3 regions of the Vibrio sp. T11.5 genome follow, and region 1 is predicted to be linked to each of the others. Evidence: predicted binding sites of a transcription regulator. Region 1 holds the regulator's gene; each other region holds the start of a gene.

Evidence for each region. The regulator MetJ, encoded in region 1, represses methionine synthesis genes. The targets are predictions, from matches to a motif close to TTAGACNTNTANANGTCTAA.
Region 2: a site for MetJ is predicted at 1,538-1,557, ahead of metE (5-methyltetrahydropteroyltriglutamate--homocysteine S-methyltransferase). Genes of this name have one in related genera too.
Region 3: a site for MetJ is predicted at 1,426-1,445, ahead of metH (methionine synthase). Genes of this name have one in related genera too.

What each region holds. Positions count from the first base shown of each region.
Region 1 covers NZ_JAPPTP010000019.1:27,882-31,170, reverse strand. The annotation lists gene OH455_RS17165 (malic enzyme-like NAD(P)-binding protein) at 53-1,330, shown strand; gene metJ (met regulon transcriptional regulator MetJ) at 1,418-1,738, opposite strand; gene OH455_RS17155 (O-succinylhomoserine (thiol)-lyase) at 1,960-3,129, shown strand; gene OH455_RS17150 (bifunctional aspartate kinase/homoserine dehydrogenase II) at 3,126-3,289, shown strand, end outside.
Region 2 covers NZ_JAPPTP010000005.1:117,522-120,810, forward strand. The annotation lists gene metE (5-methyltetrahydropteroyltriglutamate--homocysteine S-methyltransferase) at 1-1,346, opposite strand, end outside; gene metR (HTH-type transcriptional regulator MetR) at 1,622-2,533, shown strand; gene OH455_RS07620 (DUF4250 domain-containing protein) at 2,565-2,765, opposite strand; gene OH455_RS07625 (hypothetical protein) at 2,836-3,289, opposite strand, start outside.
Region 3 covers NZ_JAPPTP010000034.1:210-3,498, reverse strand. The annotation lists gene metH (methionine synthase) at 1-1,369, opposite strand, end outside; gene OH455_RS21525 (cation:proton antiporter) at 1,539-2,855, shown strand.

The DNA.
Region 1 (3,289 bases):
TCTAGAATGGGTTCCCCCCTATCCTAATTATTAATAACGAGTACCTACACCTATGTCCGATGACAATCACCAAGAACTATCCCCTGAAGAACAATTCCGTCAGCAAGCATTGGATTACCATGCCTACCCTACAGCAGGCAAGATTTCGGTTGAGCTGACAACACCAGCTGAAACGGCAGGTGATCTAGCGTTAGCATACAGCCCAGGCGTGGCTGAGCCAGTACGTGAAATTGCTCAGAATGCAGATAATGTCTACAAATATACCTCTAAAGGTAACATGGTAGCGGTTATCTCCAACGGAACAGCTATTCTTGGTCTTGGAAACTTAGGTCCGCTGGCATCTAAGCCTGTCATGGAAGGTAAAGCTCTCCTGTTCAAACGCTTTGCAGGTTTGGACTCTATCGACATTGAAGTCAAACACCGCACGATCGAAGAGTTCGTCGATACCGTCGCTAACATTGCCGATACCTTTGGAGGTATCAACCTCGAAGACATCAAAGCACCAGACTGTTTTGAGATTGAAAAACAGCTGATCGAGCGCTGTGATGTACCGGTTTTTCACGACGACCAGCATGGTACAGCTATCGTCACCGCAGCAGGTATGCTTAACGCAATTGAACTCCAAGGCAAAAAGCTAGAAGATGCTACGATTGTTTGTCTTGGCGCCGGTGCTGCAGCAGTGGCTTGTATGGAACTACTGATTAAATGTGGTGCGATGCGTGAAAAAATTTACATGCTTGACCGCAAAGGTGTTATCCACACTCGCCGTGATGATCTCAACGAATACAAGCAACTATTTGCCAACAACACTGACAAGCGTACACTGGAAGACGTAATTGAAGGTGCTGACCTATTCTTGGGCGTATCTGGCCCGAACTTACTCGCACCTGAAGCACTAAAACTGATGGCTGATAAACCTGTGGTCTTCGCATGTTCAAACCCAGACCCGGAAATCAAGCCAGAGCTGGCACACGAAGTACGTGATGATTTAATCATGGGTACAGGCCGTAGTGACTACCCGAACCAAGTGAACAACGTGTTGTGTTTCCCATTCATCTTCCGCGGCGCTCTAGACGTTCGAGCTAGCGAAATCAACGATGAAATGAAGCTCGCTGCCGTAGATGCCATTCGTGAACTAGCGAAAGAAGACGTTCCAGCAGAAGTATTGAAAGCCGCTGGCGTAGATAAGCTGGAATTTGGCCCTGGTTACATCATTCCTAAACCGATGGACTCTCGCCTATTGCCACGTGTCGCAAAAGCGGTTGCTCTTGCAGCAGTAGAGTCGGGTGTGGCTCGTATTGAAATGCCCGAGAATTACATGGAAGCGTAGGCCTTCCTCTCTAGCAACAAAAAACCGCTGAACATTCAGCGGTTTTTTAGTTTTCAGCAAAATAAAAACAAGGCGCGCCGCCAGTTATTACTCTTCGTCATAGGCTTCGAATTCAATACCCATCTCAGTCATGAGTTTTTTTACTTCCGCCGGGATATCATCTGGGCGATCTTTACGCAAATCTTCATCAGTCGGTAATGGTTGGCCAGTATAAGCATGTAGAAACGCTTCACACAGCAGCTCACTGTTTGTCGCATGGCGCAAGTTATTGATCTGACGACGCGTTCGCTCATCAGTTAAAACCTTCAATACTTTCAATGGAATAGAAACTGTAATCTTCTTTACTTGCTCGCTTTTTTTTCCATGTTCAGCATACGGACTTATGTATTCGCCGTTCCAATCTGCCATTGCGCACCTTTATGATTCATTATGTATAAAGTTAGAAAGCGTAATTTTAGCGGGATTCATGTCCACAAGCAAAGACATATAGACGTCTAGAAGTGTTGACGTCTCAAAAAATGAGAAGTAAAGTGAAGGGATATACGATTGGAATAACATATATCTAACATCCGGCAATTAGGTATAGTGTAGTCTCCAGTCAAGTCACTACAGTTCGAAAGGAAACACTTATGAGCGCCCGTAAACCAGCCACAATCGCGGTACGTACTGGTATCGAGTCAGACACTCAGCATCATGCCGTTGTGCCACCTATTTACCTCTCGACTAACTACGGATTTCCCGCCTTCGGTGAAGTGCCCAAATATGACTATACTCGCTCAGGTAACCCAAACCGTGGTTTGCTAGAAAAAGCGCTCTATGAACTGGAGTCTGGTAGAGGCGCAGTAGTAACCAACTGTGGAACCTCAGCATTAAACCTGTGGGTCTCCGCATTTCTTGGCCCAGATGACCTGATCATTGCGCCACACGATTGCTACGGCGGTACGTACCGTTTGTTTAACACCCGCGCTCAGAAAGGTGACTTCAAGGTTCAGTTTGTCGATCAGTCTGATCAAAAAGCCTTGGACGACGCCATTGCAAAGCAGCCTAAATTGATTCTGTTAGAAACACCGTCCAATCCTCTGGTTCGAGTCGTCGACATAGCCGCAGTATGTGAAAAAGCCCGTCAAGTTGGAGCATTGGTTGGCGTCGACAATACCTTTTTGACTCCTGTGTTCCAAAAACCTCTAGAGCTAGGGGCTGACTTCGTCATTCACTCAACAACCAAATACATTAACGGCCATTCAGATGTGATTGGTGGTGTGGTAATCACCAAAACTGAGCAGCATGCTGAAGATCTTGCTTGGTGGGGCAACTGCATCGGTGCGACTGGTACACCATTCGACAGCTATATGACATTACGCGGTATTCGCACCTTGGGTGCACGAATGAAAGTGCATGAAGAAAGCTCGGCACAAATCCTCAATTACCTGCAGTCTCAGTCTCTGGTGGGGAACATCTATCACCCTAGCTTGCCGGAACACCCTGGTCACGAGATTGCGAAAAAGCAACAGTCTGGATTCGGCTCTATGCTTAGTTTTGAGTTTGCAGGCAGCTTTGAACAGCTCAAGCACTTTGTTAGTGAGCTAGAGCTGTTCTCACTCGCCGAATCACTTGGCGGTGTAGAAAGCCTGATTTGCCACCCAGCGTCAATGACACACCGAGCTATGGGTGAAGTCGCATTAGCAGAAGCTGGTGTTTCACAGCAACTGCTCCGCCTTTCCGTCGGCCTCGAAGATGCGGATGACCTGATTGCCGATCTTGAACAAGCATTCAGTAAAACTCGGGAGGCGTTGTCATGAGTCAGCAGCGCCAATTGCATAAATTTGGCGGTAGTAGCCTCGCAGATCCAGACTGCTACCGCCGCGTAGTCAATATTCTCAAAGAGTATTCTGATAAAGAAGACTTAATTGTCGTCTCAGCGGCAGGCAAGACCACCAATCGTTTGATTGAGTTTTTAGA
Region 2 (3,289 bases), on a different contig from region 1:
CTTCTCTGAACTCGTATTTCGTCAGTTTGAGGAAATGAGCCAATAGTCGTTGTTGGGAAAAGTGGTAAACCTAGCACGGCACTTTGATACTCTGCGCGTTCCTCATAGGGTGCGCTACGCTCTGCCAGCGATTGGGTGATTTGATTTAATCGCTCCTGCACCTGAGGTTTGTTGACATGTGTTGCGGTTTTTCGAGCCTCAATTGGAGCACTATAGACAACACATTCTTTAATGGCTTGCTGGTTGCCGTCCAGTGCTTTGCCTAACAAAGCAACTTCATGCACCTTTTGTTTGGCGAATGCGAACCAGCTGCGAACTTCTTCGGACAGCTCTGGTTCAAAATCTAAATCAACCGGACTATGCAGTAATGAACATGAACTCGCGACCCATAACCTATCACCTAATTGCTGTTTAACAGGCTGCAAAAGCTCAAGCTGTGTACTGAGATCAGCGCGCCAAACGTTTCGTCCATTAACCACGCCTGCGGACAGTACCCACTCTTTGGGTAAACGAGATACTACGGTGCTCAGTTGCTGAGGTGCGGCCGCTAGGTCAATATGCAAACCATCAACATCGAGTTCAACAATCCTATCTAATGTGTCATCGACAGAATCAAAATACGTTGTCAGTAGCACTTTAATATCACTGCGAATCACTTGATAGGCGAGTTTGAATGAAGATAACCAAGGTTTTTCGAGTTCTAGTGACAAGACGGGCTCATCTATCTGCACCCACTCAACCCCTTGCTTAGATAGCTTTGATAAGATGTTCTGATAAGCCGTAAGAAGGCGCGGTAACAGGGTTAGGCGGTCAAACCCTTCATCCACCTCTTTGCCAAGATAAAGATAGCTGATGGGCCCCAGTAGAACAGGTTTCACCTTATGACCTGCTTTCGTTGCTTCATTCACCTCTTCAAACAGCTGCGGCCAACTGACGTCAAAGCTATCATCTTCACTGAACTCTGGCACAATGTAATGGTAATTGGTGTTGAACCATTTGGTCATGTCTGACGCCGCAGAACCATCACAATCGCAACTCACCTGCGACTGCCCACGTCCCACTTTGAACAAGGTATCCAGATCCGGGAAGCCATCTCGGTGGCGTTTAGGCACGTGGCCCAACAATAAAGTCGTGGTAAGTACATGGTCATACCATGCGAAATCACCGGCAGTAACGAAACTCAGCTCGGCATCAGATTGTGTCTGCCAGTTTTTGCTACGGAGCTCGGCACCAATGGCCTTTAGCTCAGCCTGTTCAATTTCACCACGCCAGTATTTCTCCAACGCAAACTTAAGTTCACGCTTTTCACCAATTCTTGGGTATCCCAAAATATGAGTTGTTGTCATAGCCCTAATCCTTCTGGTTTGTAATCGTAGATGCATGTGCTGTTCAAACGACATGAAAGGCGTCTGGATGGCTAAACTATCTCGCTAACCTAGTGACGGAACAAGTTCCAATTATTCAACCTGTTTATTAGATTATTTCATGTTACTTATGCTCTACATGTAAAAGCTCTATATTAAAATCATTTATAATTTTAGACGTCTAGATGTTTACACCCCTAAAAAATGCAGGTAAGTTAGCTATATTCATCATCAGTGATTACGGTTGAAGGGATTTCATGATCGAGCTTAAGCATCTGAAAACATTAGCAACGTTACGAGATACGGGGTCGTTAACCGCCACCGCAACGACGTTACATCTGACTCAGTCAGCCTTGTCTCATCAAATAAAAGATCTCGAAGCCAGAATTGGCGGCCAGTTGTTTCTGCGCAAAACACGCCCGGTAAGGTTCACATCTGAAGGCGAGATTCTTCTGAGTTTGGCGGATCAAGTGCTGCCACGATTAGCGCGAGCAGAGAATGAACTTGCCAGCCTGAAAGAAGACGTTAATGGACGCCTGCACATGGCAATTGAATGTCACTCATGCTTCCAATGGTTAATGCCTGCGTTGAGAGAGTACCAAGTTGCTTGGCCAAGCGTGACTCTGGACTTCTCATCGGGATTTGGTTTCGAGCCTCTGCCTGCGTTGATGAGTGGCGAGTTGGATTTAGTCATTACCTCGGATATCCAGCCTAGGTCAGAAGTCCATTACGAACCCTTATTTGATTTTGAAATGCGCCTTGTCACCGCGACCAATCACCCATTGGCGGCAAACACATCTGTCGCACCAAGTGATTTGGAAAACGAAACCATGTTGTCTTATCCGGTACAAAAAAACCGACTTGATGTGGTGAAACATTTTCTCCACCCAGCAGGCATTGAACCAGCAAAATGGAAACAGGCTGACAATACTCTGATGCTAGTCCAAATGGTCTCAGCAGGCTTGGGAGTCGCCGCATTACCAAATTGGGCCATCAGCGAATTCTCTCGTCAGGGGTTAATAACCAGTATTTCGCTTGGTGATGGTTTATGGCGACGCCTTTTTGCCGCGACTCGCAACTCAGACAAAGATAAACGTTACCTTCAGGCGTTTTTTAATACCGCACGACAACAATCGAAGAGCCATTTAGAAGGGATAAAAACAGTATGAAAAAGGAGGCATTCAGCCTCCTTTTTACATGTTATCTGTCGTAAGATTTAAACTGATTGGTGAGAGGATCATACTGATAACCGAGGACATCGAGCTTGCCAATCACAATTTCGATATCCATTTCATACATGGTCACAAGCTCCTCAAAACTGTGACATTCCAATCTCAGCTTTTCGTTAACGATACCAAGCAATATGACGCTATCTAATCTTCCAACATTACTTAGATCCATAGCCACACTCCTGTGCTGATCACCTAACACAAGCGTAGCTTCAAATCCTCAAATTTAAAGTGAGTCGCTTCTAAAGAACGAACAAGCCTTGATTAAACGTTGTGGCTGAAACTAACGTCAGTAATGCTACTGCTAACTGAACTTTGTTGACGGTTTTCGACACAATGATGTGCCAAGACCAGATGAGAACTGAAGTAATCAGAAGTGCAAAACCTATCAATAAAGGTTGAGTCGCCTGAGTTAAGGTGTCTTCTTCTAGGCCAATGGCTTTTAAAAGAATCGCTAAGCTCATCAACATCGCAGAAATAACGCCCGTTACCGGCAAAATACGATGAAAAGCCTGCAGCCTAGTGCGAGCGACCGTGAGCAGCAAATGAGCAAACAGAGCGCCAAGAAGAATGATCTGAACGAATACGTTTATACCGGCCGCTAAATCAGGCTGTTCACCAATACCAATCGCGACATAAGACAGCGCCAACCCATTGGCTAGGTACAGTACCCACAATGGGCCTTGTACCCGAGTT
Region 3 (3,289 bases), on a different contig from region 1:
AGTTAACAATACCTTTACCTTGAATACATTTCAGTCCGGCTTCAATGACCTCCCACTTAGAAGAGTCGACCATGATAGGTACTTTAGAGATCTCTGGCTCAGATGCACACAGATTGAGGAAACGCACCATACATGCTTCGGCATCCAACATGCCCTCATCCATATTGATATCGATGATCTGAGCGCCATTTTCCACCTGCTGCCGAGCAACTTCTAACGCTTCATCATAGAGCTCTTCTTTAATCAAGCGCTTGAAACGAGCAGAGCCAGTCACGTTAGTTCGTTCACCAACATTGACGAATAAAGTGTCTTTTTCAATAGCTAGCGACTCAAGACCAGACAAACGACACGCCACATTTAAGTCTGGGAGTTGACGGGGAGCCACACCTTCAACGGCCTCTGCCATCTGACGAATATGTTCTGGTGTGGTACCACAACACCCGCCTATTAAGTTCAGGAAGCCGCTTTCCGCCCATTCTTTAACGTGCTTGGCCATGTCCTCTGGTGAGAGGTCGTATTCACCAAATGCATTCGGTAAGCCCGCATTCGGGTGCGCGGAGACAAAGCTTTCTGAAATACGTGACATTTCTTCAACGTATGGACGGAGCTCGTCTGGGCCTAAAGCACAGTTCAAACCAAATGACAGCGGCTGAACGTGACGTAGTGAATTGTAAAACGCTTCCGTTGTTTGACCAGAAAGCGTTCGTCCTGAAGCATCAGTGATCGTTCCCGAAATCATGATCGGTAATCTAACACCCATCTCTTCGAAAACACTGTCGACAGCAAAGGCACAAGCCTTCGCATTTAAGGTATCAAAAATCGTTTCAATTAGAATGAGGTCTGAGCCACCTTTAATTAAGGCGCGCGTCGATTCAGAATACGCAGCAACTAGCTCATCAAACGTAACATTGCGATAACCGGGGTCATTTACATCAGGTGAAATCGAACAAGTACGGTTCGTTGGGCCGAGAACACCGGCCACATAGCGTGGCCTATCTGGGGTTTTTGCCGTCCACTCGTCTGCCACTTCGCGAGCGAGCCTAGCAGCTTCAAAGTTTATTTCTTCACTCAGGCTTTCCATATCGTAGTCAGCCATTGCGATGGTCGTTGCGTTAAATGTGTTGGTCTCAAGAATATCCGCGCCAGCTTCCAAATACTCGGCATGGATATCTTTAATTAATTTGGGCTGTGTCAGAACCAAAAGATCATTATTGCCTTTCAGGTCACAATGCCAATCGGAAAAACGCTCACCTCTATAGTCAGCTTCTCCCAGCTTATGGCTCTGGATCATGGTCCCCATACCACCATCTATCAGTAAGATGCGCTTACTTAGTTGAGCTTCTATCTGTTGTCTTATATTACTTCCCACAGTACAGCCTCATTCCTTTAGTTATCTTTCCATCCTATCACACATTAAAAAGGAGTCTAGACGTCTAAATGACTAAATTAATCACCTCTACATGACAAAAAAGTGTTTGCTATTTAATCACGTCGAGAACAAAATTCTCCTTCATAATTTGTTACATCCTGGGTATCCAATGTCGGTCTATTACACTCTCTGTTTTCTGTCCGCAGCAGCAATGTTAATCGCTTTTGTAAACAGCAAGATAGGTAAAATGCAAACCACAATTGCCATCACTGCAGGCTCAATGGTTTTATCTCTTCTTATTCTTATTGCAGGTCAAAACAACTGGTTCCATTTAACAGAAATTGCTTCGAAGACAATGTCGAGCATTAACTTCGAAGATTTTTTGCTGAAAGGGATCTTAGGCTTTCTCCTATTTGCAGGCGGTTTGGGGATTAAACTCCCTCATCTTAAAAACCAAAAATGGGAAATTACAGTGCTCGCGCTGGGAGCAACACTGTTCTCGACCTTCTTTATTGGTTTCGCACTTTATGGTTTCTGCCATTTGATAGGCGTGCAATTCGACTTAGTTTACTGCCTATTATTTGGTGCATTAATCTCTCCAACTGACCCAATTGCAGTACTGGCTATCGTAAAAAAGCTGGATGCGCCGGAACGTATCTCAACCCAGATCGAAGGTGAGTCCTTATTTAACGATGGTTTTGGTCTCGTCATTTTTGTCACCCTGTTTACGATCGCTTTTGGCACTGAAGCGCCAACGGTTGGAAGCGTGACAATGCTGTTCATTCAGGAAGCCATTGGCGGCATCGTCTATGGTTTTGCACTTGGCCTGCTGTTCCACTACCTTATCAGTGCGACCGATGACCACTCTATGGAGTTACTACTGACCATAGGTATACCGACCGCTGGCTATGCGTTTGCTGAAGTTCTGCACGTTTCAGGACCATTAGCGATGGTGGTATCCGGTATTATGATCGGGAACTGGACCCGATTTATCGGATTCTCTAAAGAAAGTGAAGATCACCTCGATCATTTCTGGGAGCTGGTCGATGAGTTCCTCAACGGCGTTCTGTTCCTATTAATAGGTATGTCGATGTTGCTATTTGAATTCCATAAGGAAGATTGGATTCTCATGGCGTTTTCAGTTCCATTAGTACTCGCTGCTCGCTATCTAAGCGTGTTCTGTTCATATATTGGATTTAAACGTCATCGTCAGTACAACCCTTGGTCAGTAAAAATTCTGACTTGGGGTGGGCTACGAGGTGGTCTAGCGTTAGCGATGGCGCTTTCCATCCCTTCAGGGATTTGGGTTATCCAAGACAAACTCATCGACGTAAAAGAAATCATTCTAGTCATGACTTATTCTGTCGTGGTGTTCTCGATCCTCGTTCAAGGTTCGACAATCACTCCTATGATAGAAAAAGCAAAGAAAGCAGAGAAAGAAATGCAGCCTGAGCCGAGCTCAGTGAAGTCATCTGATAAAGAATAACCAATATCGAATTACCCATTTGAAAGCCGCTCTATGAGCGGCTTTTTGTTATCCGGCGATAAACAGAGATGGACGCTTATTCACTTTCAGGGCTGGAATCAATAGGGTGGAATCAATAGGGTGGAAAGTTGTTTGAGCAGATTGTAACTATCTGTAGATAGGAGTTGATTATGACTTTCACCAAGAACCAAGTTCCTATACTGGTCTATGCGCAAATGGCGGTAAATTCACTTTTGTTTCGCCTCCATAACTAGTTATAGAGCCGTCAGTCAATCTTTAAGTAAATAGTTTTCCAATAACAGATCAACTGCAAAGCTTAAGTTTCTCGGTAAACCTTGGGTCACTAGTCCTGCAGTATGTATAAACCCATTAGCCAAAGAGCAAAATAACTCCGCACTTGCAACCAGTTACCCAGCATAGCTGTTGAGGTCGGG